DNA from 4 places in the Streptomyces sp. NPDC004327 genome. Region 3 is predicted to be linked to each of the others. Evidence: riboswitches for the same ligand, from Rfam matches in the RefSeq annotation. Region 3 holds a riboswitch; each other region holds the start of a gene.
The links. A riboswitch is a leader RNA that binds a small molecule or an ion and turns the genes downstream of it on or off. The one in region 3 is predicted to bind cyclic di-AMP.
Positions count from the first base shown of each region.

Region 1 (7,224 bases), on a different contig from region 3:
CACGCCGAGCAGCGGTGCGCCCGCCACCTCCGGCAGATCCGTCAGATTGCACCGCTCCGCGAGCCCCGGCTCCTCGGGCCAGCTGCCCACGACCACGCCCAGCTGCTCGATCCCGCGCGCCCGCAGCGCCTCCGCCGTCAGCTCGGCGATGTTGAGCGTCCCGAGCCCCGCCTGTGCGACGACGAGCACCGGCGCGCCGAGCAGCCCGGCCGCGTCGGCGAGCGTCCCGCCCTCCTCGTCGAACCGCACCAGGAGCCCGCCCGCGCCCTCGACGAGGACCAGGTCGTGCTCCTCGGCCAGCTTGCGTGCGGCGTCGGCGACCTCGGCCGGCCGCACCGGCGCCATGCCGGCCCGCCGAGCCGCCGTCCCTGGCGCCAACGGCTCGGGGAAACGAGCGAGTTCAGCGATGGTCACGGCGCCGGAGAGACGCGCGACGTCGTCGGCGTCGCCGGGCTCGCCGGGCGCGACACCGGTCTGAGCGGGCTTGAGGACGGCGACGGAACGCCCGGCGGCAGTGGCGGTGGCGGCGAGAGCGGCGGTCACGACGGTCTTGCCGACCTCGGTGTTGGTGCCGGTGATGACGATGATGCTCATGGGATGTCTGTCCTTTGTCCGTAAGGGGGGAGCGGGGGCGTGGACGGGCCGGGCCGTGCGGGACGAGAGCCCCGCACGGCCGGAGCCTTGCGGCCTCTCAGCCCGCCCGCGCCGCCTCGCGGACCGCCGCGCAGATGCGGGCCAGGTCCTCGTCGCCCGTCACGTACGGCGGCATCGTGTAGATCAGGTCGCGGAACGGGCGCAGCCACACGCCCGCCCGGACCGCCGCCTCCGTGGCCGCCGCCATGTCGACGTCGTGGTCGAGCTGGACGACGCCGATGGCGCCGAGCACCCGCACCTCGCGCACACCGGGGAGTTCCGCGGCGGGGGCGAGCCCCTCGCGGAGTCCCGTCTCGATGCGCTTGACCTCCAGTGCCCAGTCCTGGGACATCAGCAGGTCGATCGACGCGCAGGCCACCGCAGACGCCAGCGGATTGCCCATGAAGGTCGGCCCGTGCGCCAGGACGGGAACCTCGCCGCGCGAGATGCCCTCGGCGATCTCCGTCGTGCAGAGCGTGGCCGCCATCGACAGGTAACCGCCCGTCAGCGCCTTGCCCACGCACATCACATCGGGCGAGACGCCGGCCTGGTCGGCGCCGAACAGCGTGCCCGTACGGCCGAAGCCGGTCGCGATCTCGTCGAAGATCAGCAGGACCCCGTGCTCGTCGCACGCCTCGCGGAGGACGCGCAGGTACTCGGGCGGGTGGAACCGCATCCCGCCCGCGTTCTGCACCACCGGCTCCACGATCACCGCGGCGACCTCGTCCGCGTGGAGAGCGATCTGCTCCCGCAGCATCCGGGCGTACGACTCCTCGTACGTGACCGGCGGCGCGTCGACGAAGACCTGGCGCTGGAGCACGCCCGACCACAGCTCGTGCATCCCGCCCTCGGGGTCGCACAGAGACATCGGCTGCCAGGTGTCCCCGTGGTAGCCGCCGCGCCAGGTCATCAGGAGCTGCTTGCCGGGCCGGCCCACCGAGCGCCAGTACTGCAGGCACATCTTGGCCGCGACCTCGACGGAGACCGAGCCGGAGTCGCTGAGGAAGACGTGCTGGAGGGGCTCCGGGGTGATCTCGACCAGGCGGGTGGCGAGCCGCACGGCCGGCTCGTGGGTGAGCCCGCCGAACATGACGTGGCTCATCCGGTCCAGCTGGCCGTGCGCCGCCTCGTTGAGGACGGGGTGGTTGTAGCCGTGGAGCGCCGACCACCACGAGGACATGCCGTCGATCAACTCGGCCTGGCCGTGCACCGGTTCGGCGAGGCGGAGCCGGACACCCGACGCGGACTCGACGACCAGCGGCTCCGTACGTCCCGGCATGGGCCCGTACGGATGCCACACGTGCGCCCGGTCCAGGGCGAGCAGCTCGTCGTTACGCATTCGGGGCGAGCTCCGTCCCGGCACCGCGGCGGCGCACCGCCACGAGGTCGGGACGCGCACCCGGCACCTCGCTCGCGGGCTCGGCGGCGGGCTCGGCCGAGGGGGCCGCCTGCGCGTGACCGCCGCACGGACCGCAGCCGCCGGCCTCGGCGTGCGAGCCGCAGCCCGCGCCCTCCGCCGCCTCGTGCGAGCCGCAGCCCGCCGACGCCTGGGAACCACAGCCGCCGCCCGCCGCGGCGAGCGCGTCCGCGCGGTGCTTCGGCAGCGTCGTCGTGCCCGCGCCCTCCACCTCGAAGCCCGCGTCCGCGATCATGTCGAGGTCGGCCTGGCCGGCCTGGCCCTCGCTGGTCAGGTAGTCGCCGAGGAAGATCGAGTTCGCGATGTTCAGCGCCAGCGGCTGCATCGAGCGCAGGTGCACCTCACGGCCGCCGGCGATCCGCACCTCGACGTCGGGGCAGACGAACCGGACCATCGCGAGGATCCGCAGGCAGCGCTGCGGGGAGAGGTTCCACTCCTTGGCGAGCGGGGTGCCCTCGAAGGGGATCAGGAAGTTGACCGGCACCGAGTCGGAGTCCAGCTCGCGCAGCGCGAACACGACGTCGACCAGGTCCTCGTCGCTCTCGCCCATGCCCGCGATCAGACCCGAGCAGGCCGACAGACCGGCGGCGTGCGCCTTCTGCACGGTGTCCACCCGGTCCGCGTACGTGTGGGTCTTGGTGATGCCCGCGTACGTGGCCTCGGACGTGTTCAGGTTGTGGTTGTACGCGTCGGCGCCGGCCTCCTTCAGCCGCTCCGCCTGGCCGTCGGAGAGCAGACCGAGGCAGGCGCAGACCTCCACGCCCTCGTTCTGCTCCTTGATCGCCTCGATGGTCTTGCCGACCCGGTCGACGTCGCGGTCCGTCGGACCGCGGCCGCTCGCCACCAGGCAGACCCGCTTGGCGCCGCCGGCCACACCGGCCGCGGCGGCCTCGGACGCCTCCTCGGGCTTCAGCCAGGTGTACTTGAGGATCTCGGCCTTGGAGCCGAGCCGCTGCGAGCAGTAGGAGCAGTCCTCGGGGCAGAGCCCGGACTTCAGGTTGACGAGGTAGTTGAGCTTCACCCGGCGGCCGAACCACTGGCGGCGCACCTTGCCGGCCGCGGCCACCACATCGAGCAGTTCGTCGTCGGAGGTCGCCAGCACGGCGAGCGCTTCTTCGCGGGTCGGCGTCTCGCGCCGCAGCCCCTTCTCCACCAGCGTGTTCAGCAGGTCCATAAGGGCTGATCCTGGCCTACCGCACACCCCGCGGCCAAGGAGGAACTGAACAAACGACCCCGTTTGAGGTGTGTGTATGGCCACACCCTGACCTCGGCCGCGGCCGGTTAGGGTCTGTGCGCTGCCTACAAAAGGATCTGCCATGCCGTCGTACGCCCTGGACCCGTCCGCCTCCGGGGAGGCGCCGGACCCGCGCCGGGCCGCCTTCGACTGGACCGGGGCCGCCGCGCGGCAGCGCGCCGAGTCCGGTCTCGTACGCACGCTCAGGCCCCGGGCCGCCGAGTCCGAGCTGCTCGACCTCGCGAGCAACGACTACCTGGGCCTCACCCGCCGCCCGGAGGTCACCGAGGCGGCGGCGGAAGCGGCGCGCCGCTGGGGCGCGGGCGCCACCGGCTCCCGGCTCGTCACCGGCTCGACCCGGCTGCACGCCCGGCTGGAGCGCGAACTCGCCGAGTTCTGCGGATTCGAGGCCGCGCTCGTCTTCTCCTCCGGCTACGCCGCCAACCTGGCCGCGCTCACCGCGCTGTCCGACCGCGACGGGCTGATCGTCTCCGACGCCGCCAACCACGCCTCGATCGTCGACGGCTGCCGGCTCGCCCGCGCCGAGACCGCGGTGGTGCCGCACGCCGACCCGGAGGCCGTCGGGAAGACGCTCGCCGCGCACCCGGGCCGCCGGGCCCTCGTGGTCAGCGACTCCGTCTTCTCCGTGGACGGCGACCGGGCACCGCTCGCCGAACTCGCGGCGGCCTGCCGGGAGCACGGCGCGGGCCTGGTCGTGGACGACGCGCACGGCTTCGGCGTCCTCGGCGACGGCGGGCGCGGGGCGCCGCACGGGGCCGGGCTCGCGGGCGCGCCGGACGTGGTGGCGACGCTGACGCTGTCCAAGTCGCTGGGCAGCCAGGGCGGTGCGGTCCTCGGCCCGGCCCGGGTGATCGAGCACCTGGTCAACGCGGCCCGCACCTTCATCTTCGACACCGGCCTCGCCCCGGCGGCGACGGGCGGCGCGCTGGCGAGCCTGCGGCTGATCGCCGCCGATCCGGGCCTCGCGGCCCGGGCCCGTACGGTCGCGACGACCCTGCACCGCCGGCTCACCGAGGCCGGCCTCACCGCCGCCCACCCCGACGCCGCCGTCGTCTCGGTCCGCGCGCCCGGCCCCAACGAGGCCCTCGGCTGGGCCGCCGACTGCCGCGAACTCGGGCTCGCCGTCGGCTGCTTCCGCCCGCCGTCGGTCCCGGACGGCATCTCCCGGCTGCGGCTGACCGCGCGCGCGGACCTCACCGACGCCGAGATCGAGCGCGCGGTGACGACGATCGTGCGGACCGCTCCGCAGGGCGCCTAGCGACCGCCACGCGGCCGTCGGGCCGCCCGTCGCACGGTTCACCGCTTCGGGCGACAGATATCCGTATAACTTGGTGGATCGCCGCCCAGGGCGGCACGATCGGTGGCACTCTGGCGCGAAGCGCAATCCGGGCCCGGCCCGGAGGGGAAAGGGACAGCGTCGCCATGGCAGACCACCAGGAAGCAACCGTCACGCTGCCGAGCGACCCCGCATCGGTCTCCGCCGCCCGGCGGTACGTCGCCGAGGTGCTCGTCTCCTGGGGGCTCGGCGGCGCTGCGGACGCCAGCGAGACGGCCGAGGCGGTCCGGCTCATCGTGTCCGAGCTGGCGACCAACGCCGTCCAGCACACCTTCGGGCAGTCGCCGACCTTCACGGTCGACGTCCGGCTCGACCGGGACGAGCGGCTGCGCGTCGGGGTGACGGACAGCCACCCCCGCTGGCCCAAGCGCCTGCCGGCCGCCGTCCAGCAGGACAACGGGCGCGGCATGATGATCATCCGCTCGCTGGCCGCCGAGGCGGGCGGCCGGCTGTCGGTGACGCCGACGGCCGAGGGCGGCAAGACCGTGTGGATCGAGCTGCCCTGGCCGGCGGCGGTTCCCGGCTGAGACGGTCCTACTGAGACGCGTCCGCTGAGACGGGCCCGCTGAACGGGCCCGCTGGGGCGGGTTCGCTGCGACGGCCCGCTACGGGGCCGGCCGGCGGGTCAGCGGACCCGGCCGTAGAGGACTCTGGAGGTCCAGATCCGTTCCAGCTTCACCCACGATCCGGTCTTCGGCGAGTGCCAGATCGCGTTGTTACCCGCGTAGATCCCGACGTGGTACACCCTTCCGCCGGAGTGGAAGAAGACCAGGTCCCCCTTCTGGCGGCTCGCCGCCGAGATGTGACGCGTGGTGTTGTACTGCTGCTGCGCGGTGCGGGGCAGCGTCTTGCCCGCCCTCTTGTACGAGTAGAGCGTGAGACCCGAGCAGTCGAACCTGCTGGGGCCTGATGCGCCGTACCGGTAGGGCGATCCCTTCTTGGAGGCGGCGATGCTCAGCGCCGTGTTGGCGTACGAGCTCGCGGCCTGGGCCTCCGGCGCCGCTCCTGGGGCGAGCAGCGTGCCGCCGACGGCGGCGAGAGTGAGAGCCGAGACGGCTCCGGCCCGGGACAGCAGGGACGGGACATGAATCTGCGCAGTCATGCGCAACCCTTCGTCAGCCGCCTGTGAAGGATGACCTGTCGGGTTCGGGCAGGCGAAGATGCCCGGCCGCGGCTGCGGCTTCACCCCAAGGAACGTCCCACTGGCCCGGACGTCCCGTACTGCTCGGGTCCTCCACTCCTGCCGATCCACTCCTGTCGACCAGACATCCGGGACGGCGGCAGGACTCGGCGTCCGCCCGGACCGCCCCGCCTCGGGTGGCGGGGGCTTGTCGTCGACAGGGATCTTGACCCACGTCCTGGCCGAAATCCGAGTGGAAACGGCGATATGTGAGGCTCCTCACGACTGATCCATTCGGGTGGACAGTCAGGTTTGGTGATCGTCCGAGATGTCCGCGACGAGTCCTCCACCAGGGGTGGAACGCCCTGTTCCGCCAGATGCGTACACCTGTTGCGCAACATAGCCGAGCTCTATGTCGATACGTCGACTACGCCGAACGGGGGAGCGATTCTGCGGTCCCGCTGGCCCGAGTGGACCTCGACACGACACGCCCCCGTGTCAACTCACCGGGCTTCGGGGCACGGTGACGCGGGCCGCGCGGCGCTCACCGTCCAACACCCGCAGCGCGCGGGCGAGTGTGTCCGCGTGCACCTCGCTCTCGCCCCGCGCGTGCATCAGCGTCAGCGCCTCGCGCAGCGCCGCCGCCCGCCCGACCAGGGCCTGCGCGGCCCGCAGCGCTCCATAGGTGTGCGAGGACCTGGCGGGATTGATCCGCCCGAGCAGATCGACGACCTCGAGGTACGCGTCGACGAGTTCACCCTCGGCGCGGGTGAGCGCGGGCAGCGGCGGCAGGTCCGGGACCACGGCTCACCGCTCCCCGTGACCGTCGGCCGCGGACTCCCGGCGGCTGCGGACCACCTGGTCCACCAGGCCGTACGCGAGCGCGCCCGGCGCGTCGAACACGGTGGTCCGGTCGATGTCGGCGTCGATCCGGGCCCGCTCCCGTCCGGTGTGCTCGGCGAGCATCCGGGAGATCAGCTCCCGCTGCCGCAGCAGCTCGCGGGCCTGGACGTCCAGATCGCTGGGCTGCCCCTGCAACGGCTCGTCGAGGGAGGGCTGCTGAAGGACGATCCGGGAACCCGGCAGCGTGAGCCGGCGCCCCGCAGAGCCCGCCGCGAGCAGCACCGCGGCCGGCCCGACGGCCTGGCCGAGGCAGATGGTCTCCACCTCGCACGAGACCGTGCGGATCGTGTCGTAGATCGAGGTCATGGCGCTGACGGAGCCGCCGGGGGAGTTGATGTAGAGGCTGATCACCCGCTCCGGGGCCGCGTAGTCGAGATGCAGGAACTGGGCGATCACATCGCCCGCCGCGATCTCGTCGACCGGCGTGCCCAGGAAGACGATCCGCTCCTCCAGGAGCTTCGCGTAGGGGTCGAGGGTGCGGGTCCCGGAGCCGGTGCGCTCCGTGAACTCCGGAAGGACATGTCGCATGGCGCTCCTCCTCGTATCGCCCGTCCTGTAAA
Region 1 is NZ_JBIAME010000004.1:99,223-106,446, forward strand. It holds gene bioD (dethiobiotin synthase) at 1-594, opposite strand, end outside; gene ACFYU9_RS14735 (adenosylmethionine--8-amino-7-oxononanoate transaminase) at 692-1,972, opposite strand; gene bioB (biotin synthase BioB) at 1,965-3,224, opposite strand; gene ACFYU9_RS14745 (8-amino-7-oxononanoate synthase) at 3,367-4,563, shown strand; gene ACFYU9_RS14750 (ATP-binding protein) at 4,728-5,168, shown strand; gene ACFYU9_RS14755 (C40 family peptidase) at 5,267-5,743, opposite strand; cyclic di-AMP (ydaO/yuaA leader) riboswitch at 5,747-5,944, opposite strand; gene ACFYU9_RS14760 (hypothetical protein) at 6,260-6,565, opposite strand; gene ACFYU9_RS14765 (ATP-dependent Clp protease proteolytic subunit) at 6,569-7,192, opposite strand.
Region 1: another riboswitch for cyclic di-AMP. It lies ahead of ACFYU9_RS14755 (C40 family peptidase); the one in region 3 lies ahead of ACFYU9_RS29580 (M23 family metallopeptidase).

Region 2 (7,224 bases), on a different contig from region 3:
GCGATAGCCCGCCGGCACTGGCGGTACGGGGCGGGCGAGCTGCACCGCTCGCTGTCCAAGCGCGCCTTCACCGAGGCCGTGCGGCGGATGCTGCCGCTCGTCGAGGAGCGCGACCTGCGGCGGACGAAGCCGGGCGTGCGGGCCCAGGCGGTCCTGAAGGACGGCACGCTCGTGGACGACTTCCTGATCCGCGAGGCCGAGCGCACGGTCCACGTCCTCAACGCTCCCTCGCCGGCGGCGACGGCCTCCCTGCCGATCGGCCGCGAGGTGGCGGGCCGGGCACTGGCCCAGCTGTAACGCGCCCGGGCCGGCGTCTGCGCTCCCGGCTCCCGGCCCCGGCTCCCTTCGGCCCCGACGGGTCGGCGCGGCGCCCCGTAGAATCGGGGCATTGTGTCTGAGCAGCCAGAGAACACCCCGCACACCGCCACCGCCGCCACCGCCGAGCAGCCCGCGCAGCCCGTCGCGCGCCGGGGCAGCCGGATGTTCGCGCCGGGCGAGGGCCCCGCGCCGGATCCGGCGGGCTCGCACTTCGAGCGGCGCATCCGCAGCTTCCAGCCGCGCCGCAGCCGGGTCACGGCCGGGCAGGCCGAGGCCATGCTGAAGCGCTGGCCCGACTGGGGGCTCGACATCGACGGCTCGCGGACGCTCGACCTGAACGAGATGTTCGACGGTCTGCCGGTCGTGCTGGAGATCGGCTTCGGCATGGGCGAGGCCACGGCGCAGATGGCCGCCGCCGACCCCGGCACCGGCATCCTCGCCGTGGACGTGCACACGCCCGGCCAGGGCAACCTGCTGGGGCTCGCCGATCGCGGCGGGCTCGGCAACGTCCGGGTCGCCAACGGCGACGCGATCATCCTGCTGCGCGAGATGCTCCCGCCCGAGTCGCTGACCGGCTGCCGGGTCTACTTCCCGGACCCGTGGCCGAAGAAGCGCCACCACAAGCGGCGGCTGATCCAGCCCGACTTCCTGACCCTGCTCGCGCCGCGGCTGAAGAAGGGCGGGCTGCTGCACTGCGCCACGGACTGGGAGCCGTACGCGGAGCAGATGCTGGAGGTGCTCAGCGCGCACCCGGACTTCGCGAACAGCCAGGCCGACGGCGGTTACGCGCCGCGGCCCGGTTTCCGGCCGCTGACCCGCTTCGAGGGACAGGGACTCGACAAGGGCCACCCCGTCCACGACCTGCTTTTCCACAGGATCTGACGGGTCCGGGCCCGGTCCGCGCCGACTCAAGTCCGGTTTTCCACAGGCTTGGAGAACTCTCTCGCCCGCTGTCGGTGCCGCTGGTTAGTGTCGTTCCGTGTCATCGAACCCGATCACCGGACCTGCCGTCGGCCCCGCCACCGCGGTCGTGCCGGCCCCCGCTCCCGTGCCCGCGCTGGAGAGCGACGGACAGCCGGACTTCGCCGCCGTGCCGGAGCGCGCCAAGTGGCGCTACAAGCCGCGCAAGGCGTTCTGGCGCAGCCGGGTGGTCCGGGCCGTCGCGCTGATCACCGCGCTCGCGCTGTGCGCGCTGGTGATCCTCGCGCTGGTGCGGGAGGAGACCGGCACCACCGGCTTCCTCGTCGGCCTCGGCCTCGCCGTGCTGCCGGTGCCGCTGCTCATGGCCGCGTTCCGCTGGCTCGACCGCGTCGAGCCGGCTCCATGGAAGAACCTGCTGTTCGCGCTCGCCTGGGGCGCGTTCGCCTCCACACTGGTGGCGATCTTCGCCAACTCCTTCGCCGTGGAGTGGATCAGCAGCGCCACCGCCGACCCCGGCTCGGCCGACAAGCTCGGCGCGACGGCCGTCGCGCCCGTCGTGGAGGAGACGGCGAAGGGCGCCGCCGTGCTGCTGCTCTTCCTCTTCCGCCGCAAGGACTTCACGGGCCCGGTCGACGGCCTCGTCTACGCCGGGTTCACCGCCACCGGCTTCGCCTTCACCGAGAACATCCTCTATCTGGGCAACGCGTTCGGCGAGGACCAGGAGTTCGGCTCCGGAGGGGTCGGCTCGGTCACCGTGGGCACGTTCTTCGTCCGCGTCATCATGTCCCCGTTCGCGCACCCGCTCTTCACCTCGCTCACCGGGCTCGGCCTCGGCTTCGCCGCCCTGGTCCCGGCCGCCGCCCGGGCCCGCCGGATCCGCCTGGTGCTGCTGCCGCTGGCCGGTCTGCTCCTCGCGATGGGCATGCACGCGCTGTGGAACGGCTCGGCGAGCTTCCACCCGCTGGCGTTCGTGCTGGTCTACGGGATGTTCATGGTGCCGGTCTTCGCCCTGCTGACCTGGCTCGCGATATGGAGCCGGCAGAAGGAGCTGCGCACGATATCCGGCGAGCTGCCGGCCTATGCCTCGGCCGGCTGGCTCGCCCCCGACGAACCGCTCGCGCTCTCCTCCATGCGGGCCCGCTCGATGGCCCGCAACTTCGCCGCCCGCAGCCACGGCAAGCCGGCCGCGCAGGCCGTCGGCGAGTACGAGGCGTTCGCGACGACGCTGGCCTTCCTGCGGCACCGGGCCCGGCGCGGCCAGGCCGTGCCGGACTTCGCGGCCCGCGAGCAGGAGCTGCTGCACCACCTGTGGCAGCGCCGGGCGGTCGCCTCGCCCGCGCTGTCGTACGCGGCACGGGCGACGGGCCGGGTGTGGGCGCCGCCGCAGTACCTGGACTACGGCGGCTACAACCCGTACCGCAGCTAGAGCACCCGCTCCCCCGGCCGCCTCGGGCCGGCCGGCGACCCCGGCCCTGGGCCCAGGGCCGGCGACCCCGGCCCCGACTGCTCCGCCCGGCACTCGGCGCTCGGGCTCGGCACTCGGCTCCTGAGGTCTGTCCGACCCCGATCCGGCCTGATCGGCAAGACGCCCCTACAGCGCCGACGCCTCCGTGAGGGCGGCCAGCTCGGCCTCCGTCAGCTTCAGCTCGGTGGACGCGAGCAGCGCCGGGAGCTGCTCGACCGTGCGCGCCGAGGCGATCGGGGCGACGACGGTCGGGCGGGCGGCCAGCCAGGCGAGGGCGACGGAGGCGACCTCGGCGTCATGGGCCTCGGCGACGGCGTCCAGGGCGGCGAGCACCCGCCCGCCGCGCTCGGATTCGACGAGCTCGGCGACCCGCGGGGCGCGGACGCTGTCGACGGTCCTGCCGGGTCGGTACTTGCCGGTGAGGAAGCCGGCCGCGAGCCCGAAGTACGGCACGGCCGCGAGGCCGGCCTGCGCCACGGTGTCCATGAGCGGGCCCTCGTAGGTCTCCCGGGAGACCAGGTTGTAGTGCGGCTGGAGGGCGACATAGCGGGCGAGGCCCTCGGCCTCGGCGAAGTCGAGGGAGGCGCGCAGCCGCTCGGGGGAGATGTTGGAGGCGGCGACGGCGCGCACCTTGCCGTCCTTCACCAGCTGGTCGAGGGCGGTGACGATCTCCTCGACGGGCACGGACTCGTCGTCGAAGTGCGTGTAGTAGAGGTCGATGTAGTCGGTGCCGAGGCGGCGCAGCGACTCCTCCGCGCCGGCCTTGATCGTCGGGGCGCTCAGGCCCTTGTAGCGGGAGTGGGCGCCGACCTTGGTGGCGACGAGGACGTCGGAGCGGTTGCCGCGGGAGGCGAGCCAGCGGCCGATGACGGTCTCGGACTCGCCGCCCTCGTGGCCCTCGGCCCACTCCGAGTAGACGTCGGCGGTGTCGACGAAATTGCCGCCCGCGGCGGCGTAGGCGTCGAGGACGGCGAAGGACTGCGCCTCGTCGGCGCTCCAGCCGAAGACGTTGCCACCGAGGGCGAGCGGGAAGACGTGCAGGTCGGAGTCGCCCAGTCGGCGAAGAGAAGTCATGGATTGATCAACCCTCCACGCCACCGGGCCTATTCCGGCCGCCCGGGCCCGTCACGGCGAGGCGCCGGCCGAACACGCCGGCGCCCGCCCCCGGCCGGTGGCCGGAGGCGGGCGCCGCGGGAGGTCAGTAGCTGAGGCCCTTCGAGCGCAGCCAGGCGCCCGGGTCCACGCGGTCGCCCGACCCCGTGTGGACCTCCAGGTGGAGGTGGGGGCCGGTGACGTTGCCGGTGGCGCCGACGCGGCCGATGGTGTCGGCGGTGCCGACGGACTGGCCGACGGAGACCGTCATCGAGGAGAGGTGGCAGTACCAGACCTCGGTGCCGTCCTCGAGCTCCAGGACGATCCGGTAGCCGTAGGAGCCGGACCAGCCGGCCGACTTCACGGTGCCGCTGTGGACGGCCTTGACCGGGGTGCCGGTGGGCGCGGCGAAGTCCAGGCCGGTGTGGTAGCCGGAGGACCACATCGAGCCGGCCTCGCCGTAGGTCGAGGTGATCGTGTACGAGGAGGTCGGCAGCGAGAAGCTGGCGGCGAGCTTGGCCAGGCGCTCGGCCTCGGCCTTCGCCGCGGCCTCCGCCTCGGCCTTCTTCTTCGCCTCGGCGGCGGCCTTCTCCGCGGCGGTGGCCTTGGCGGCGGCCTCCGCGGCCGCCTTCTCGGCGGCGGCCTTCTCCGCCTTCGCCTTCTCGGCGGCGTCGGCGACGGCCTGCTGCTGCTCGGCCTGCTGGAGGATGCGGGCGCGCAGGGCCTCGCCGGCGTCGGCGGCCGTCTTCGTCTGCTCGGCGCCGGCGGTGTCGCCCTCGCCGGCGGTGTAGGTGACGGCGGTGAGCGGCTGGGTGTTGCCGTTGCCCGCGGTGTCGGCATTGTCGCCGTTGTCGTCGTGGCCGATCAGCGCGCCGACGCCGGGGAGTTCGCTCGCGTCGGGCAGGTGGACGTCCGGCAGGTCGGGCAGGGCGATCGAGACGGGCGGCTTGGCCTGCGCGGAGGCGAGGCCGCCGGCGCCGACGGCGGCGATGACACCGACGCCGAGGACGGTGGAGGAGCGGGCGAAGTTGGAGCGCTGCTTGACCACGCGGTGGCGCCCGCCGGAACGGCTCTGGGCCCGCAGGGAGTCCTCGGTGGGGTTCCACTCCTCGGCCGCCCCGTCCGTGCCACCCGCGCCAGGGGCGTCGTAGGAGGCGAAGGGGGTATGCGGAGCGGGGGTGTTGGAGGCCACGGAGGCGCTCTCCTTTCCTTCCTTCTCGCCTACCGGGTTAGCTGACGGGTTCGGAGCAGGAAGGTCTCCTACGGGCGTGCCGCACGGGTGCGGCGGGGCCCGATTCACCCCAAGTGGTGGTTCCCCGGTTCCCTTGCGGGATTCGGCGCGTGCGCACGGTGCCGCCTCTTGCGACGGCTGGGACGACCGCGCTGCGTTATCGAACGTTAATAGACACGGGCACTCGATTCCAAGCTGTTCCTCTTGATCATTCACTGAATTGAGAGGGAATCGCCCGAGTTGAGACCCCTTCAGAAAAAGCTCAGGTCACAAGAGGAGTCTGACATTCCGTCAATTGTTATCGGAGGGAGATCCATCGACTACACCCCGTCATGAGCCCTCGGGATCGCCAGGCGGGACAATCGGCGGGCCTTCCGGCGGCACCACCGGCATCGTCCGCCGCGACTCCGGCCGCCCCACCGCCGGCCGGCTCACCGCGAGCAGCGCCATGTCGTCCGTGGAGTCCCCGCCCGTGTGCCGGCGCACGTCCGCCACCAGCGCGTCCAGCAGCTCCTCCGGCCCCGGGAAGAGCCGCCCCACGAGCCGCACCGCCGGGTCGTAGAAGACACCGCCCGCGTCCCGCGCCTCCGACAGGCCGTCCGTGTAGAACAGCAGGGTCGCGCCCGCCGGGAACGGCGTCTCGTCCACCCGGTCCGGCCACGCCGCCAGGTCGCCCATCCCCAGCGGCAGCGCCGCCTCGCTCGGCCGCAGCAGCGCCACGCCCCCGTCCTCGTACAGCAGCAGCGGCTCGGGATGCCCGCGGTTCACCACCCGTACGACACCTCCGTGACCGCCCGGGAACTCGGCGAGCACCGCCGTCGTGAACCCCTCGACGGCGTCCAGGCCCTCCCGCCGCGTGGCCTCCCGTGCCAGCGCCCGGTCGAGCCGCGCCGCCACGCCCTCCAGGCTCGCCTCCTGCTCGGCCGCCTCCCGGAAGGCGCCGATGAGGACCGTGACCGCCTCCACGGCCTCCAGCCCCTTGCCCCGCACGTCGCCGACCACGAGCCGGACCCCGTGCGGGGTGTCCTGCACGGCGAACAGGTCGCCGCCGATGAAGGCGTCCGCGCGCGCCGCCTCGTACCGGGCCGCGATCCGCAGCCCGCCGATCCGCCCGGCGGGCGCAGGAAGCACCGCCCGCTGCGCGGTCTCCGCGATCTCCCGCGCCGAGGCGAGCCGTTCGCCGCTGCGCCGCACCACCCGGTTGATCAGCAGACCGAGCGCCGCGACCGTCACCACGGTCAGCGTCTCCGTGAGCGAGGGGATCTCGTCCACGGTCCCGTTGTAGAAGTGCAGGCCGATGCTGGCGAGCACCGCGGCGACGCCGGTGAGCAGCGTGATCAGGGTCGAGAAGAACGGCGCGGCGATCAGCGGCGCCGCCGAGAACAGCGGCGCCGCCGTGAAGGTGGGCGGGGTCGCCAGGTCGTAGAGCACCCCGCCCACGATCAGCAGGGGCGGCAGCGCGCGGATGAACGTGCGGGCGCCCCGGTACGGGCCGGGGTCGGGGCCGGGGGTGTCGTCCCCCGGCCCGCGCCGCACCGCCGCTCGCGCCACGCTGTGCTCCGCTCCCTGGTCCCGGGTCCGGGCCGCGGACGTACCCGCGCCCTCCCCAGGGTGCGGTCAGCCGGCCCGGCTCGGCGACTCCTCCTCGGCCGGTTGGCGTACGGCGAGCCGCCCGCCGCGCGCGAGCGCCGCCATGGCCGCCGCGCACCCGAGGCCGACCGCGCAGAGCACCAGCCAGGGCGCCGCCGACCAGCCGGTCACGTCGAGCAGGGCGCCCGTGCCCAGGTTCCCGAGCGTGATGCCGATCCCGCAGACGGTGTTGTAGAGCCCGTAGTGGGTGGCCACCCAGCGCCCCCGGGACAGCGCGACGACCGTGTCCATCTCGTACGGGTAGAGCACCGCGTTCGCCACCGCCAGGACCGCCGCGCACGCGAGGAGCGCCGGCAGCGAGCGACCGAGCGCCGCCGGCACCAGGAACGCCGCCCCCATCAGCCCGAGCCCGAGCACCAGGCACCGCTCGCGGCTGAGCCGCGCCTTGCACCAGGCGGTGATCCGCAGCTGCCCGGCCAGCGCGACCAGCGCCGACACCACGAACAGGGCCGTGGTCGCCGCCGTCCCGTCGGCCGCGAGCGGCAGCGCCAGATAGACCTGGAAGGACAGCACGTACGAGCCGGTCATGGCCAGCGAGAACAGCCAG
Region 2 is NZ_JBIAME010000006.1:645,733-652,956, reverse strand. It holds gene lhgO (L-2-hydroxyglutarate oxidase) at 1-297, shown strand, start outside; gene trmB (tRNA (guanosine(46)-N7)-methyltransferase TrmB) at 388-1,200, shown strand; gene ACFYU9_RS23810 (PrsW family intramembrane metalloprotease) at 1,349-2,665, shown strand; gene ACFYU9_RS23805 (aldo/keto reductase) at 2,831-3,778, opposite strand; gene ACFYU9_RS23800 (M23 family metallopeptidase) at 3,903-4,988, opposite strand; cyclic di-AMP (ydaO/yuaA leader) riboswitch at 5,000-5,146, opposite strand; gene ACFYU9_RS23795 (PP2C family protein-serine/threonine phosphatase) at 5,358-6,578, opposite strand; gene ACFYU9_RS23790 (MFS transporter) at 6,645-7,224, opposite strand, start outside.
Region 2: another riboswitch for cyclic di-AMP. It lies ahead of ACFYU9_RS23800 (M23 family metallopeptidase); the one in region 3 lies ahead of ACFYU9_RS29580 (M23 family metallopeptidase).

Region 3 (7,224 bases):
GGGCCGGCATGGCACCCGCCCAGGCCAGGATCAGGACGTCCTCGCCCTTCAGGAAGCGCTGACAGCGCACGCCGCCGGTCGCGCGGCCCTTGCGCGGGTACTGGTCGAAGGGGGTCAGCTTGGCCGAGGTGGCCGCGCCGGCGTCCAGCGTGCCCGTCGAGCCGGCCACCGTGAACACCACCGCCTCCGCCGCCGGGTCCACCGCCGTGAAGGAGAGGACCTCGGCGCCCGCGGTCAGCTTGATGCCCGCCATGCCGCCGGCCGGACGGCCCTGCGGCCGGACCTGCGAAGCCGGGTAGCGCAGCAGCTGGGCGTCGGAGGTGATGAAGACCAGGTCCTCCTCGCCGGTGCGCAGCTCGGTCGCGCCGACGATCCGGTCACCGTCCTTGAGGGTGATGACCTCCAGCTCGTCCTTGTTCGCCGGATAGTCCGGGACCACGCGCTTGACCACGCCCTGCAGGGTGCCGAGCGCCAGGCCAGGCGACTCCTCGTCCAGGGTGGTCAGGCACAGCACCGTCTCGTCCGTCTCCAGGGACACGAACTCCGACAGCGGCGCGCCGCCCGCCAGGTTCGGCGCGGCGGCCGTGTCCGGCAGCTGGGGCAGGTCGATCACGGCGACCCGCAGCAGCCGGCCGGACGAGGTCACCACGCCGATGTCGCCGCGCTGGGTGGCCGCCACCGCGGAGACGATCACGTCGTGCTTGGCCCGCTTGCCGTCGTGCACGGCCGGCAGGGCCTCCGTCACCGTACGGGCGAGCAGGCCCGTGGAGGACAGCAGCACCCGGCACGGGTCGTCCGCGACCTCCAGGGCCGCGGCCGCGACCGGCGCGCCCGCCGACTCCAGGAGGACCGTGCGCCGGTCGGTGCCGAACTTCTTCGCCACCGCCGCCAGCTCCGCCGACACCAGCTTGCGCAGCTCCGCGTCGGACTCCAGGATCCGGGTCAGCTCCTCGATCTCCCCGGTGAGCCGGTCGCGCTCGCTCTCCAGCTCCAGGCGGTCGAACTTGGTGAGCCGGCGCAGCGGGGTGTCCAGGATGTACTGCGTCTGGATCTCGCTCAGCGAGAAGCGCTCCATCAGGCGCGCCTTGGCGTCCGCCGAGTTCTCGCTCTCCCGGATCAGCCGGATGACCTCGTCGATGTCGAGGAGCGCGACGAGCAGGCCCTCCACCAGGTGGAGGCGGTCGCGCCGCTTGGTGCGGCGGAACTCGGAGCGGCGCCGGACGACCTCGAAGCGGTGGTCGAGATAGACCTCCAGGAGCTCCTTGAGGCCCAGCGTGAGCGGCTGGCCGTCGACCAGCGCCACGTTGTTGATGCCGAAGGACTCCTCCATGGGCGTCAGCTTGTAGAGCTGCTCCAGGACGGCTTCCGGCACGAAGCCGTTCTTCACCTCGATGACCAGGCGCAGGCCGTGGTTGCGGTCGGTCAGGTCCTTGACGTCGGCGATGCCCTGGAGCTTCTTCGAGCCCACCAGGTCCTTGATCTTGGAGATGACCTTCTCGGGGCCGACGGTGAAGGGCAGTTCGGTCACGACGATGCCCTTGCGGCGGGCCGTGACCGTCTCGATGGTGGTCGTCGCGCGGATCTTGAAGGTGCCGCGGCCCGACTCGTACGCGTCGCGGATGCCGGACAGGCCGACGATCCGGCCGCCGGTCGGCAGGTCGGGGCCGGGCACGAAGCGCATCAGCGCTTCCAGGTCCGCGTTCGGGTGGCGGATAAGGTGGCGGGCGGCCGCGACGACCTCGCCGAGGTTGTGCGGCGGCATGTTGGTCGCCATGCCGACCGCGATCCCGGAGGCGCCGTTGACCAGCAGGTTCGGGTACGCGGCGGGCAGCGCGACCGGCTCCTGCTCCTGGCCGTCGTAGTTCGGCGCGAAGTCGACGGTGTCCTCGTCGATGGACTCCGTCATGAGGAGCGCGGCCGGGGCCATCTTCGACTCCGTGTACCGCATGGCGGCCGGCGGGTCGTCGTTGCCGAGCGAGCCGAAGTTGCCGTGGCCGTCGACCAGCGGCAGACGCATGGAGAACGGCTGCGCCATGCGCACCATCGCGTCGTAGATCGACGCGTCGCCGTGCGGGTGCAGCTTGCCCATCACCTCGCCGACGACGCGGGCGCACTTGACGAAGCCGCGCTCGGGGCGCAGACCCATCTCGCTCATCTGGTAGACGATGCGGCGCTGTACGGGCTTCATGCCGTCGCGGGCGTCGGGCAGGGCGCGCGAGTAGATCACCGAGTACGCGTACTCGAGGAAGGAGCCCTGCATCTCGTCGACGACGTCGATGTCGAGGATTCGCTCCTCGAACGAGTCGTCCGGCGGCGTGGTCTTCGTGCTGCGGCGGGCCATCGCGGCTGCGGCTCCTTCACCAACAAGGGTTGATCTGACGCCGACCATTGTGGACCGTGCCACCGACAACGCCGACCGCGACCCGGACGAGGGACATCCGAAGCGATCGGGAACTTCGCCAGGTGGTGGCGCGCTTGCATACAGTGGCAGGACTTTTCCGCACCGCACTTTCCGCACAGCGATCGAAGGGACGTACATGCCCATGGGTCACACGGCCACGGCCTCGGCCGGCTCCGGCGGCCTGACAGCGACCGAGCACCGGCTGTCCAACGGCCTGCGCGTCGTGCTCTCCGAGGACCACCTGACCCCGGTCGCCGCGGTCTGCCTCTGGTACGACGTCGGCTCGCGCCACGAAGTCAAGGGCCGCACCGGCCTCGCCCACCTCTTCGAGCACCTGATGTTCCAGGGCTCGAAGCAGGTCCACGGCAACGGACACTTCGAGCTGGTGCAGGGTGCCGGCGGCTCGCTCAACGGCACCACGAGCTTCGAGCGCACCAACTACTTCGAGACCATGCCCGCCCACCAGCTGGAGCTCGCGCTCTGGCTGGAGGCGGACCGCATGGGCTCGCTGCTCGCCGCTCTGGACGACGAGTCCATGGAGAACCAGCGCGACGTCGTCAAGAACGAGCGCCGCCAGCGCTACGACAACGTGCCGTACGGCACCGCGTTCGAGCGCCTCACCGCCCTCGCCTACCCCGACGGCCACCCGTACCACCACACGCCGATCGGCTCGATGGCCGACCTCGACGCCGCCACGCTCGAGGACGCGCGGAACTTCTTCCGCACGTACTACGCGCCCAACAACGCGGTGCTCTCGGTCGTCGGCGACATCGACCCGGAGCAGACCCTCGCCTGGATCGAGAAGTACTTCGGCTCGATCCCCGGCCACGACGGCAAGCCCGAGCCGCGCTCCGGCGAGCTGCCCGAGGTCATCGGCGAGCAGCTGCGCGAGGTCGTCGAGGAGGAGGTCCCGGCCCGCGCGATGATGGCCGCCTACCGGCTGCCGCACGACGGCACGCGCGCGTGCGACGCGGCCGACCTGGCCCTGACCGTCCTCGGCGGCGGCGAGTCCTCCCGGCTGCACAACCGGCTGGTCCGCCGCGACCGCACGGCCGTCACCGCCGGCTTCGGCCTGCTGCGGCTGTCCGGCGCGCCCTCGCTCGGCTGGCTGGACGTCAAGACGTCCGGCGGCGTCGAGGTGCCGGAGATCGAGGCGGCCGTCGACGAGGAGCTGGCCCGGTTCGCCGCCGAGGGCCCGACGCCCGAGGAGATGGAGCGCGCCCAGGCCCAGTTGGAGCGCGAGTGGCTGGACCGGCTCGGCACCGTCGCCGGCCGCGCCGACGAACTGTGCCGGTACGCGGTGCTGTTCGGCGACCCGCAGCTGGCGCTGACCGCCGTCGACCGGGTCCTCGACATCACCGCCGAGGAGGTGCAGGAGGTCGCCAAGACCCGCCTGCGCCCGGACAACCGCGCCGTCCTGGTCTACGAGCCCGTGAGCCAGGCCGACGACGCCGACGACGCCGACGACAGCGACGAGGAAGAGGGAGCGGAGCAGTGACCGACGCTGCCGCGTCTTTGACGAGCATGGACTTCCACCCGCAGCCCCAGCCGGGCATCGCCAAGCCCTGGGCCTTCCCGGCCCCGGAGCGCGGCGCGCTCGACAACGGCCTGACCGTGCTGCGCTGCCACCGTCCCGGCCAGCAGGTGGTGGCCGTCGAGATCTTCCTCGACGCCCCGCTGGACGCCGAGCCCGAGGGCCTCGACGGCGTCGCCACGATCATGGCCCGGGCGCTGTCCGAGGGCACCGACCGGCACTCCGCCGAGGAGTACGCCGCCGAGCTGGAGCGCTGCGGCGCCACGCTCGACGCGCACGCCGACCACCCCGGCGTCCGGGTCTCCCTGGAGGTCCCGGTCTCCCGGCTGCCCAAGGGCCTCGGCCTGCTCGCCGAGGCGCTGATCGCCCCGGCGTTCGCCGAGTCCGAGGTCGAGCGCCTGGTCAACAACCGGCTCGACGAGATCCCGCACGAGACGGCCAACCCGGGCCGCCGCGCCGCCAAGCAGCTCTCCAAGGAGCTCTTCCCGGCCTCCGCGCGGATGTCCCGGCCGCGCCAGGGCACCGAGGAGACCGTCCGGGCGATCGACGCCGCCGCCGTCCGCGCCTTCTACGACGCGCACGTGCGGCCGGCCGCGGCCACCGTCGTGGTCGTCGGCGACCTCACCGACGTCGACCTGGACAAGGTGCTCGCCGAGACCCTCGGCGCCTGGAGCGGCGCGCCCGCCGCGCCCCGCCCCATGCCGCCCATCACGGCCGACGACACCGGCCGGGTCGTCATCGTGGACCGCCCGGGGGCGGTCCAGACGCAGCTGCTCATCGGCCGCGTCGGCGCCGACCGCCACGACCGCGTCTGGCCGGCCCAGGTGCTCGGCACGTACTGCCTCGGCGGCACCCTCACCTCCCGCCTGGACCGCGTCCTGCGCGAGGAGAAGGGCTACACGTACGGCGTGCGCGCGTTCAGCCAGGTGCTGCGCTCGGACGGCGCGGGCCACGGTGCCTCGATGCTCGCCATCAGCGGCTCGGTGGACACGCCCAACACCGGCCCGGCGCTCGACGACCTGTGGAAGGTGCTGCGCACCCTCGCCGCCGACGGCCTGGACGACGCCGAGCGCGACGTGGCCGTGCAGAACCTGGTGGGCGTCGCCCCGCTGAAGTACGAGACCGCGGCCTCCGTCGCGGCCACGCTGGCGGACCAGGTCGAGCAGCACCTCCCGGACGACTTCCAGGGGCACTTGTACGCGCGCCTGGCCGAGACCGGCACGGTGGAGGCGACCGCGGCCGTGGTCAACGCCTTCCCGGTGGACCGGCTGGTCACCGTCCTGGTCGGCGACGCGTCGCAGATCGAGGAGCCGGTGCGGGCGCTCGGCATCGGTGAAGTGACCGTGGTCACCGGCTGATTGAGCCGCTGTCACGAGGACCCTGGCGACCTGGTTCGTCAGGGTCCTTGCCATTTGTCCGTATTACGGCTAATGATCTTGAATGCCCTGTGGCATGTCTTACAAACTCACGAGTCTGTTTGGTGATTGACGGAAGATCCGCCTAGCGTCGACGCGACTGTTCGCCCGTTGCACGACGCCGCGCCCGCGGCAAACGGACAGTCATCGCCGAGTCCCCGCAAGGCGCGAGCCTGGGGAGCCGGGGACCCATACGCAGTCCCTGGGGTGAATCGGACGCCTTCGCGCACGCGGAGGGGCCCGTAGGAGACCTTCCTGCTCCGAACCCGTCAGCTAACCCGGTAGGCGAGAGGGAAGGAAAGGATCAGCCACTACATGGCGTTCACCCGTGCCACCGGGAAGCATCGTGCTCCGAGTCGTCTGACGCGCCGTGGCGCGGGCATCGCCGGCGTGGCGACCCTCGCGACCACCGGCGTCATCGGCACCCTCGCCTCCCCGGCGCTCGCCGCCGACACGGAGAGCACTTCCCTGGAGGACACCGGTCTCACCCAGGTGATCACCGAGGAGTCCCTCGCCGAGCACGTCGACGCCCAGGCGGCCGCGCAGGAGAAGGAGGCCTACGAGGCCGCCGCCCGCGTGAAGGCCGCCGCCGAGGCGAAGCGCAAGGCCGAGGCCCGCGCCAAGGAGATCCGCGAGGCCAAGGAGCGTGCCGCCCGTGAGGCCGAGCGCAAGCGCCTGAACTCCTTCCAGGCCCCCGTCGCCCACTCGTACGTGTCCACCGGCTACAACACCGGCGGCTCGCTCTGGTCCTCCGGCCACCACTCCGGCATCGACTTCCACGCCGCCTACGGCACCACGGTCGTCTCCGTCGGCTCCGGCACCGTCGTCGAGGCCGGCTGGGGCGGGGCGTACGGCAACAACATCGTCATCCGGATGAACGACGGCACGTACACCCAGTACGGCCACCTCTCCGCCATCCGCGTGTACGTCGGCCAGAAGGTCACCCCGGGCGAGCAGATCGGCGTCTCCGGCTCCTCCGGCAACTCCACGGGCCCGCACCTCCACTTCGAGGCCCGCACCAGCCCCGAGTACGGCTCGGACATCAACCCGATCACGTACCTGCGCGCCCGCGGCGTCGACGTCTGACGTCCCCCGGCCCAGCGTGAGGAAGCCCCGGCTCGAACGAGCCGGGGCTTTTTTCGTCCCCGAATTACCGGCCGGCATCGGAAATTCCCGCGTCCTGCAATAGAGTCGCCGGACAGGCGCCACCCGACGGGGTTTCGCGCGGAGAAAAGCGGAGGTCGGACATGCGCATTCCCGCGCACTCGGTATGCACGGCGATCCGGGACGACATCGTGTCCGGGGTGTACGCGCGGGGAGCCAGACTGACGGAGGAACAACTCGCCCGCCGCTACGGCGTCTCCCGCGTCCCGGTCCGCGAGGCGCTGCGCACCCTGGAGTCCGAGGGCTTCGTCGTCACCCGCAGGCACGCCGGTGCCCAGGTCGCCGAACCCGGCGAGCAGGAGGCCGCCGACCTCCTCGACATGCGCTCCCTACTCGAACCCCTGGGCGCCGCCCGGGCCGCCCAGCGCCGCACCGACGCCCACCTCAAGGTGCTGCGCGGCCTGGTCAGGCTGGGGCAGGAGCGGGCCCGGCACGGCCGGAGCGAGGACCTGCGTGCGCTCGACGGCTGGTTCCACGAGACCCTGGCGCAGGCGTCCGGCAGCCCGCCGCTCACCGCGCTGCTCACCCAGCTGCGGCACAAGATCGCCTGGATGTACGCGGCCGAGCCGGCCGACCGGCCCGCGGACTCCTGGGCCGAGCACGGCGCCATCGTGGACGCCGTCGCGCGCGGCGACGCCGAACGTGCCCGGGCCCTCACCGCGCTGCACGTGGAGCGCGCGGCGCCGCGGCTCCGTCTGAAACGCCCGGAG
Region 3 is NZ_JBIAME010000009.1:320,213-327,436, reverse strand. It holds gene ACFYU9_RS29595 (DNA topoisomerase (ATP-hydrolyzing) subunit A) at 1-2,341, opposite strand, end outside; gene ACFYU9_RS29590 (M16 family metallopeptidase) at 2,538-3,899, shown strand; gene ACFYU9_RS29585 (M16 family metallopeptidase) at 3,926-5,293, shown strand; cyclic di-AMP (ydaO/yuaA leader) riboswitch at 5,489-5,653, shown strand; gene ACFYU9_RS29580 (M23 family metallopeptidase) at 5,666-6,436, shown strand; gene ACFYU9_RS29575 (GntR family transcriptional regulator) at 6,598-7,224, shown strand, end outside.

Region 4 (7,224 bases), on a different contig from region 3:
GTACACCGCCCGGCTGCGGATGACCGACACCGCGGACGGTGTCGTGCTCAGCGGCACCTGCCCCCGCTGCGCCTGCCCGTTCGACTTCACCTACACCCGCCGCGTCTACCGCGACCGCCCGGCCGGCGGCCGGTCCGCGCACACCGTCACGGTGCCCGTCCTGTGCGTGTGCGAGACGCACCACGAGGGGCGCCCCGACGAGGAGGAGGGCTGCGGCGCGTACTGGAACGTCCTCCTTGAGAGGACGGGGCGATGAGCTGGCAGGCGCGTCCCGGCCCCGAGGGGACCCCCGCCGATCTGATCGCCGCCCGGCGCGGCCGGCTGCTGCTGCGCGGGGAGCTGGCGCGGGTCCGCGAGGCGGCCCTGGCCTGGCGCAACGGCCTCGGGGCGCTGCTCGCCGGCCTGATCGGCTTCGGGCTGCTCAAGGGCCGCACGGACGTCGGCTCGCTCGCGCCGCCGTACGGGGCGCTGGTCGGCGGGCTGCTGCTCGGCGCGCTGCTGTGCGGCGCCGGCGGCGGCGTCCTGCTGCTGCGGGCCGCCCACGGCCGCCCGGCCGCCTCCGCCCTGCCCGCGCCCGTCCCGGGCACCCTGCCCGCCGGGCCCGTCACCGCCGGACACGCGGAGGCGCTGCGCGCGGCCCGCGCGCTGATCCGCGGCGTACGGGCCACCGTGGCGTGCGCGGTGCTGCTGACCGCGGCCGTGGCCCTGACCTGGTACGGCCCGGCGAAGGACGGCCCCCTGCTCTCCGTCACCACCCCGGCCGGCACGTCCTGCGGCGAACCGCTGGCGACCGCCGGGGGGCTGCTCCGGCTCAAGACGGAGACGGGCGAGGTGTCCGTCGACCTGAGGAGGGTCCTCACCCTGAAGGCCGTGGCCTCCTGCGCGGCGCCGTGACGCGAGCGGCCCGGTCAGGCCGCGGTGCCCTGCTCCCCGGCCGCCTCCTCCAGCGCCGCCTCCACGAACACGCGGTAGCCGCGCACCGGGTCGAAGCCGTGGATCTCCTTGGTGTCGAGGGCGTCCATGAAGTCGAGGATGTCCTTGCTGAACTCCTGGCCCGGGACGAGGATCGGGAAGCCGGGCGGGTACGGCGTGACGAAGATCGCCGAGACGACCGGACGGCCGGCGTCGAGGCGGCGGCGGGCCTCCTCGGAGGTGACGAACTCGCAGAGCTCCTCGCGGTAGGCCATGTAGTACGGCTTGCGCATGTCGCCGTCGGACGCCTCGCCGGCGGAGTCGGCGCGGAAGGCGTCGTGGAAGCGGGAGAAGTCCGGCAGCGGCGGGTGGTCGTGGGCCAGCGAGTCGACCTTGAGGTCGAACGCCTGCCGCTGCTCCGGCGCCAACTGCTCGATCCCGTCCTCCAGTTCCTCCGCGATGCCGATCAGGGCCCGCAGCAGGTGCGCGACGGCGCTGCGGGTCGTCCCGATGTTCGTCATCGCGAGGACCGTGTTGCGGGTGGTCTTGTTGACCTGGATGCCCCAGCGGTCCATCAGGTGCCGGTGCTTGAAGGTGTCGCCGTCGATGCCGGTCGCCGAGATCTCGATGGTCAGCCGGCACGGGTCGAGGACGAACTCGTCCGTCTGCCAGGCCCGTTCCATCGCCACCGGCCCGATGGACAGCGGGTCGGCGTGGCCCGACGGCCGGTACGCGTCCGGGATCAGGTCGCTGCTCGCGAGGACCCGGAAGTACTTGGACAGCAGCGGGTGGCCGGCGATCCGGTCGCGCAGGGTCATCGCGAGCTCGACCTGCCGCAGGACCAGCTCGAAGCCCTCCAGCTCGACCTGGCGCCGGCCGATGTCGAGCGAGGCGAGGATCTGGTAGTTGGGCGAGGTCGAGGTGTGCGTCATGTACGCCTCGTGGAACGCCTCCTCGCTGCGCCGGCTGAAGTCGTCGTCGTAGATGTGGATCATCGAGCCCTGGCGCAGCGAGGTCAGCGTCTTGTGCGTCGAGTGCGTGGCGTAGGCGCGGATCCTGACCCGGTCCGGGTCGGGGAGCAGCCGCTCGTGCACCAGCTCCTCGTCGGTCATGCCCTGGATCCGCTCGCGGTGCGCCTCGTACTCCGCGCGGTACTCCGCCGTGCCGAAGCGCTCGGCGAGCGCGGCCGCGGACGCCATCGCGGTCCGCTGCCGGTACACCGGGTGGAAGCGGGCGAAGGCGAACCAGGCCTCGTCCCACAGGAACACCAGGTCGGGCTTGATCGCCAGGCACTCGGTCATCACCCGCTGGACGTCGTAGACGACGCCGTCGAAGGTGCAGTTGGTGAGCGAGATGAGCCGGACCTTGTCGAGCCGGCCCTCGCGCCGGTACGTGAGCAGCGTGCGCTTGATGTCGGCCAGCGGGATCGCGCCGTACATGGCGTACGCGTCGAGCGAGTAGCTGTCGAGGTAGGCGACGTGGGATCCGGCCATCACCTGCGCGTAGTGGTGCGATTTGTGGCAGTTGCGGTCGACCAGGACCACGTCGCCCGGCGCCACCAGCGACTGCGTGACGATCTTGTTGGCGGTGGAGGTGCCGTTGGTGACGAAGTACGTCCGCCGCGAGCCGAAGGCGCGCGCGGCCAGGTCCTGCGCCTCCTTGATCGGGCCGTGCGGCTCCAGGAGCGAGTCGAGGCCGCCGGAGGTCGCCGAGGTCTCGGCGAGGAAGAGGTTCAGCCCGTAGAAGTTGGCCATGTCGTGGATCCACGGCGAGTGGACCACCGAGTTGCCGCGGGAGACCGGCAGCGCGTGGAAGACGCCGGCCGGCTTGCGCGCGTACTGCAGCAGGGCCGAGTAGAACGGCGTCCGGTAGCGCTTGCCGATCCCGCGCAGGATCGTCAGGTGCAGGTCGAGGACGTCCTCCTGCTGGAGGAAGACCGAGTCGAAGTCGCGCCCGATCTCGGTGGCCAGCTGCTCGACCGAGGCCTGCTCGACCAGATAGAGGTCGAGTTCGGGCCGCTCGTGCCGCACCGCCGTCGCCAGCGTCCTCGCCCGCTCCGCCGCCGTGAAGAAGTCGATGTCCGGGACGTCGAGCGCGGGCACCAGGTCGTCGAGCAGCGACAGGTCGAGCGCGGACCGGCCGCGGAGGTCGGGCCGGACGACGACCGCCTGGATCCACGGGTTGACCAGGACCGCGACCATGGCGTCGACGAAGCTCGGCACCGCGACGATGTCGTAGACGAAGGGGTCCTCCCGGCGGCGCAGCGCGCGCAGGTCCCGGGCGATCCGGGCCTGCTCGGCCTCGGAGAGGTCGGCCACCACCAGCACGTCGAACCGGGGCCGGGTGTCGACGGCGGCCTCCGCCTCCACCGCGTCGGCGGCCGGCGCCTCGGTCCCCGAGACCGCCGTCACCGACAGCGGCACGTCGCCGATCAGGCTGCGTCCGATCCGCTCCGCCTCCCGGCTGAGCTCCAGGTACGAGTCGGGCACCGCGAGCGCGCGCAGCTTCGCCGCCGCCTGCCGGCCGGGACGGCTCAGGTAATACGTGAGCACGTCGGCGTCCGCGAGGCCGCGCTCCAGGGCCGCCTGCCCCTCGCTCTGCTCGACGGGGTCGAGGTTCGGCATCGCCAGATGGCGCGCGCTGTCCGCGATCGACCACCAGAGGTCGGTGAGCAGCTGCGAAACGCTGTTGTAGGCGGAGACGGCGGGCTTCGAGGGGTCCATGAGGGCGATGCTAGGTGGGGGTGCATTATCCCGCAAACCGGACGATATTCCCGCATTCTCTTCAAATGACGAAATGCGGATGAGGTGCCCTATGAGGGCATTTGGCGGATAAGGCGGACCAGGGGTGGGGAGGGTGATTCGGGTCACGGCCCGCCCGGCCCGCCCGATGCTGGTGCGGCGTCAAGTCCGTACTCCCGGAAAAGGATTGGCGAATCGGCCCCGGTCAAGCGGAATGATCCTTTTGTGTTTCCGTGAAAGGTCATTTTCGGTTCGCCAATTCCGTCTTGTATTCGCCGTTTGTTTTCGCATACGGTCACGCCGCAACCGGACGGAAACGCCGAATCCTGCCACCGCCCGGAAACCGCACTCACCACACTCGTCCGGCAGGAGCGGGGGACCCAGGTTTGCCGCCGGTCCCGGGATTCCGGGGCGGCTAGGGGTGAAGCCGTGCTGCGCACGGCCGGGCATCTCCTGCCCGAACCCGACAGCTCACCTCGCAGGCGGAGGAGAGGAATTCGCCATGCGTGGACACGGTAAGCACCGACGTACCCAGCGCACCCCGCTCGCCCGCGGTCTCGCCCTCGCCGGGATCACCGGCAGCGCCGCTCTCGCCCTGCCGCTGGCCGGGGCCACCGGCGCCGTGGCGGCCGTGCCGCAGGCGGCACACACCGTCGCAGTCGAAAAGGCCGTGACCCAGCCGGCCGTAATCAAGGCCGTTCAGGCGGGCCCGGTCCGCTATTCCGTGATCGCCGGGGACTCGCTTTCCGCTATCGCCCGGAAGTACTCCGTCAAGGGCGGCTGGCAGAAGATCTACCAGGACAACCGCCGGGCCATCGGCCAGGACCCCCGGCTCATCCGGCCCGGTCTGACGATCACCGTCGACCCCACGTCCGCGAAGGCCCCGACGGCTCCGCGCTTCACCGGCACCGGCGCGAGCGCCACGGGCACCGTGGTCCAGGCCGCCGCCCCGGCCGCCGCCAAGGCCGCGACGACCGCCTCGACGGGCACGTACGCGAACAACCTCGACGGATGGATCCGCCAGGCCCTCGACGTCATGTCCCGCAACGGCATCCCCGGCAGCTACGACGGCATCTACCGCAACGTCATGCGCGAGTCCTCGGGCAACCCGCAGGCCATCAACAACTGGGACTCCAACGCCGTCGCCGGCACCCCGTCCAAGGGCCTGCTCCAGGTGATCGACCCCACCTTCCAGGCCTACCACGTGGCCGGCACCGCCAACGACCCCTACGACCCGGTCGCCAACATCGCCGCGGCCTGCAACTACGCCGCCGCCAAGTACGGCTCCATCGACAACGTCTTCGGCGCGTACTGAGCCTGCGTCCGAGGACGCCACCGCGTACCGCCCGGCCCCCGAATGGACCGGGCGGTACGAAAAGAGGTACGAAGGCCTGCGTGAAGGATCAACCTCAGGAGCACGCGAACCCCCGGGAGGCGACCGTCCGGGTGTTCATCGCCCTGGCACCGCCCGACGAGGCCAAGGACGAGCTGGCGCGCGAGCTGCGGCCCGCGTACGAGGCGTACCCGGCCCTGAGGCAGAACCGCATCGAGGACTGGCACATCACGCTGGCCTTCCTCGGCGAGCTCCCCGTCGCCGCCGTCCCGCCGCTGCGGCCGCCGCTCGCGGAGCTCGCCGCCGCCCGCCGGCCGCTGGACCTCGCCCTGCGCGGCGGCGGGCACTTCGACGGGCGCGTGCTGTGGAGCGGCATCGCCGGCGACCTCGACGGGCTGCACCGCCTCGCCGCGGACGTCCGCGCCGTCGTGAAGGCGCGCGGCATCCCCTTCGAGGACCGGCCGCTGCGCCCGCACCTCACCCTCGCCCGGGCCCGCCGCGGTGACACGGCCTCGGTGGCCGAGGTCGCCGCCGCTCTCGCCGGCTTCGCCGGCCGGCCCTGGCGGACCGAGCGCCTGCACCTGGTCGGCAGCAACTTCGGACGCGGCCCCGGGCCGATCCGCTACCGCGACATCGAGTCCTGGCCCCTCGGCGGTCCCTAGGGCCTGTCCGGCGGCCGGGCGACCGGGTCGCGCCGGGGCCGAAAACGACGGGTGTCGCCCCGCGCGGCCGCTCTCCTACAGTGCGTGATGCACCGGTCCCGCCGAACGGCCCGCCGAATCAGGAGCAGCCCGTGGTCGTCCCCCAGCGCGAAGAGTCCCGCGACGTGCCCGAGCTGGACGCCGCCGCCGTCGAACGATGGCGGACCGGCGGCGGACTCCTGATCGACCTCTTCGCGCAGGCCCGCGACACACACGGCCCGGTCGCCGCCGTACGGCTCGGGGACCGGCCCACCGTGGTGGTGAGCGGCGCCGAGGCGGTACGGCAGGTGCTCGCCGTGCGCCCGGACGTCTACGTGAAGCGCTCGCACCGCGCCCGGGTGCTCGTCGGCGACGGCGTGCTCTCCGCGACCGGCGAGGCCTGGCAGCGCCAGCGCCGCATGCTCCAGGCCCAGTTCACCGGGCGCGGGATGCGCCGCTACGAGCAGCGGATCGCCGCCGCGGCGCGGACCACCGCGGCACGCTGGGACGCGTACGCCCGCACGGGCGAGCTCTTCGACCTCGGCGAGGAGATGCGGCGCTTCGCCCTGGACACCGTCTGGCGCTCGCTCACCGGACACGCCCTCGACGACGCGACCGACCGCGAACTGGCCGCCGTCCCACAGGTGGTGGCCGCGCTGCCGAGCCTGCCCGCCGACGGCGCGAGTGCCCAGCGGGCCGTCGCCGCCGAGCTGGCCAGGATCGACGCGGTGGCGCACCGCGCCGTCGCCGCCGCCCGCGACGGCGGCCCGGGCCCCGAGGGGCCGGGCCTGCTGCGCGTCCTCGTCGAGGCGGCGGACACCCACCCCGAGTACACCGACCGGCTGATCCGCGACGAACTCGTCACGCTGCTGCTCGCCGGCCACGAGACCACCGCCACCACCCTCACCTGGCTGCATCTGCTCCTCGACCGCCACCCCGGGGAACGGGCACGGGCGCTCGCCGCCGGACCCGAGGGCTCACCCGAACGGCAGCGGGCGATCGCCGCGCTCGTCCACGAGACGCTGCGCCTCTATCCGTCCGCGTGGATCCTGCCGCGCTGGGCGGCCGCGGACGACGTGCTCGACGGGTACGCGGTGGCGGCCGGCACCGACATCGTCGTCTGCCCCTACCTCACCCACCGCGACCCGGAACTCTGGGACGATCCCGAGGAGTTCGCCCCGTCCCGGTTCACCGTGCCGGGCCGGCGCCCCGCCCACCCGGGCGGCTACTTCCCGTTCGGCGTCGGCCCGCGCGCCTGCCTGGGCGCGCAGTTCGCCCTCCGCGAGACCGTCGCGCTCCTCGAACTCCTGCTCCCGGCGCACGCCCCGCGCTTCCGGTCGGTCCCCGAACGCGCCGCCTATGGCATCACCGTACGGCCCGACGGCCCCACCCCTGCCGTCCTGGCTGGTTAGCGACCCTCCCGCAGGCCGCGGCGGACCGCCGGGCGAAAAACGCGTGGACCGCGCGGGCGGCGTCGCGGGAGACTGCGGACCCTCTCCAGTCGGTCCGACAAAGCAGGGTTGTGATGGGATTGTCTGAATCGAGCGGCAGTACGCCG
Region 4 is NZ_JBIAME010000001.1:83,274-90,497, forward strand. It holds gene ACFYU9_RS00355 (hypothetical protein) at 1-256, shown strand, start outside; gene ACFYU9_RS00360 (hypothetical protein) at 253-894, shown strand; gene ACFYU9_RS00365 (aminotransferase class I/II-fold pyridoxal phosphate-dependent enzyme) at 909-3,635, opposite strand; cyclic di-AMP (ydaO/yuaA leader) riboswitch at 3,961-4,151, shown strand; gene ACFYU9_RS00370 (transglycosylase SLT domain-containing protein) at 4,156-4,968, shown strand; gene thpR (RNA 2',3'-cyclic phosphodiesterase) at 5,049-5,648, shown strand; gene ACFYU9_RS00380 (cytochrome P450) at 5,780-7,078, shown strand; gene ACFYU9_RS00385 (ABC transporter ATP-binding protein) at 7,192-7,224, shown strand, end outside.
Region 4: another riboswitch for cyclic di-AMP. It lies ahead of ACFYU9_RS00370 (transglycosylase SLT domain-containing protein); the one in region 3 lies ahead of ACFYU9_RS29580 (M23 family metallopeptidase).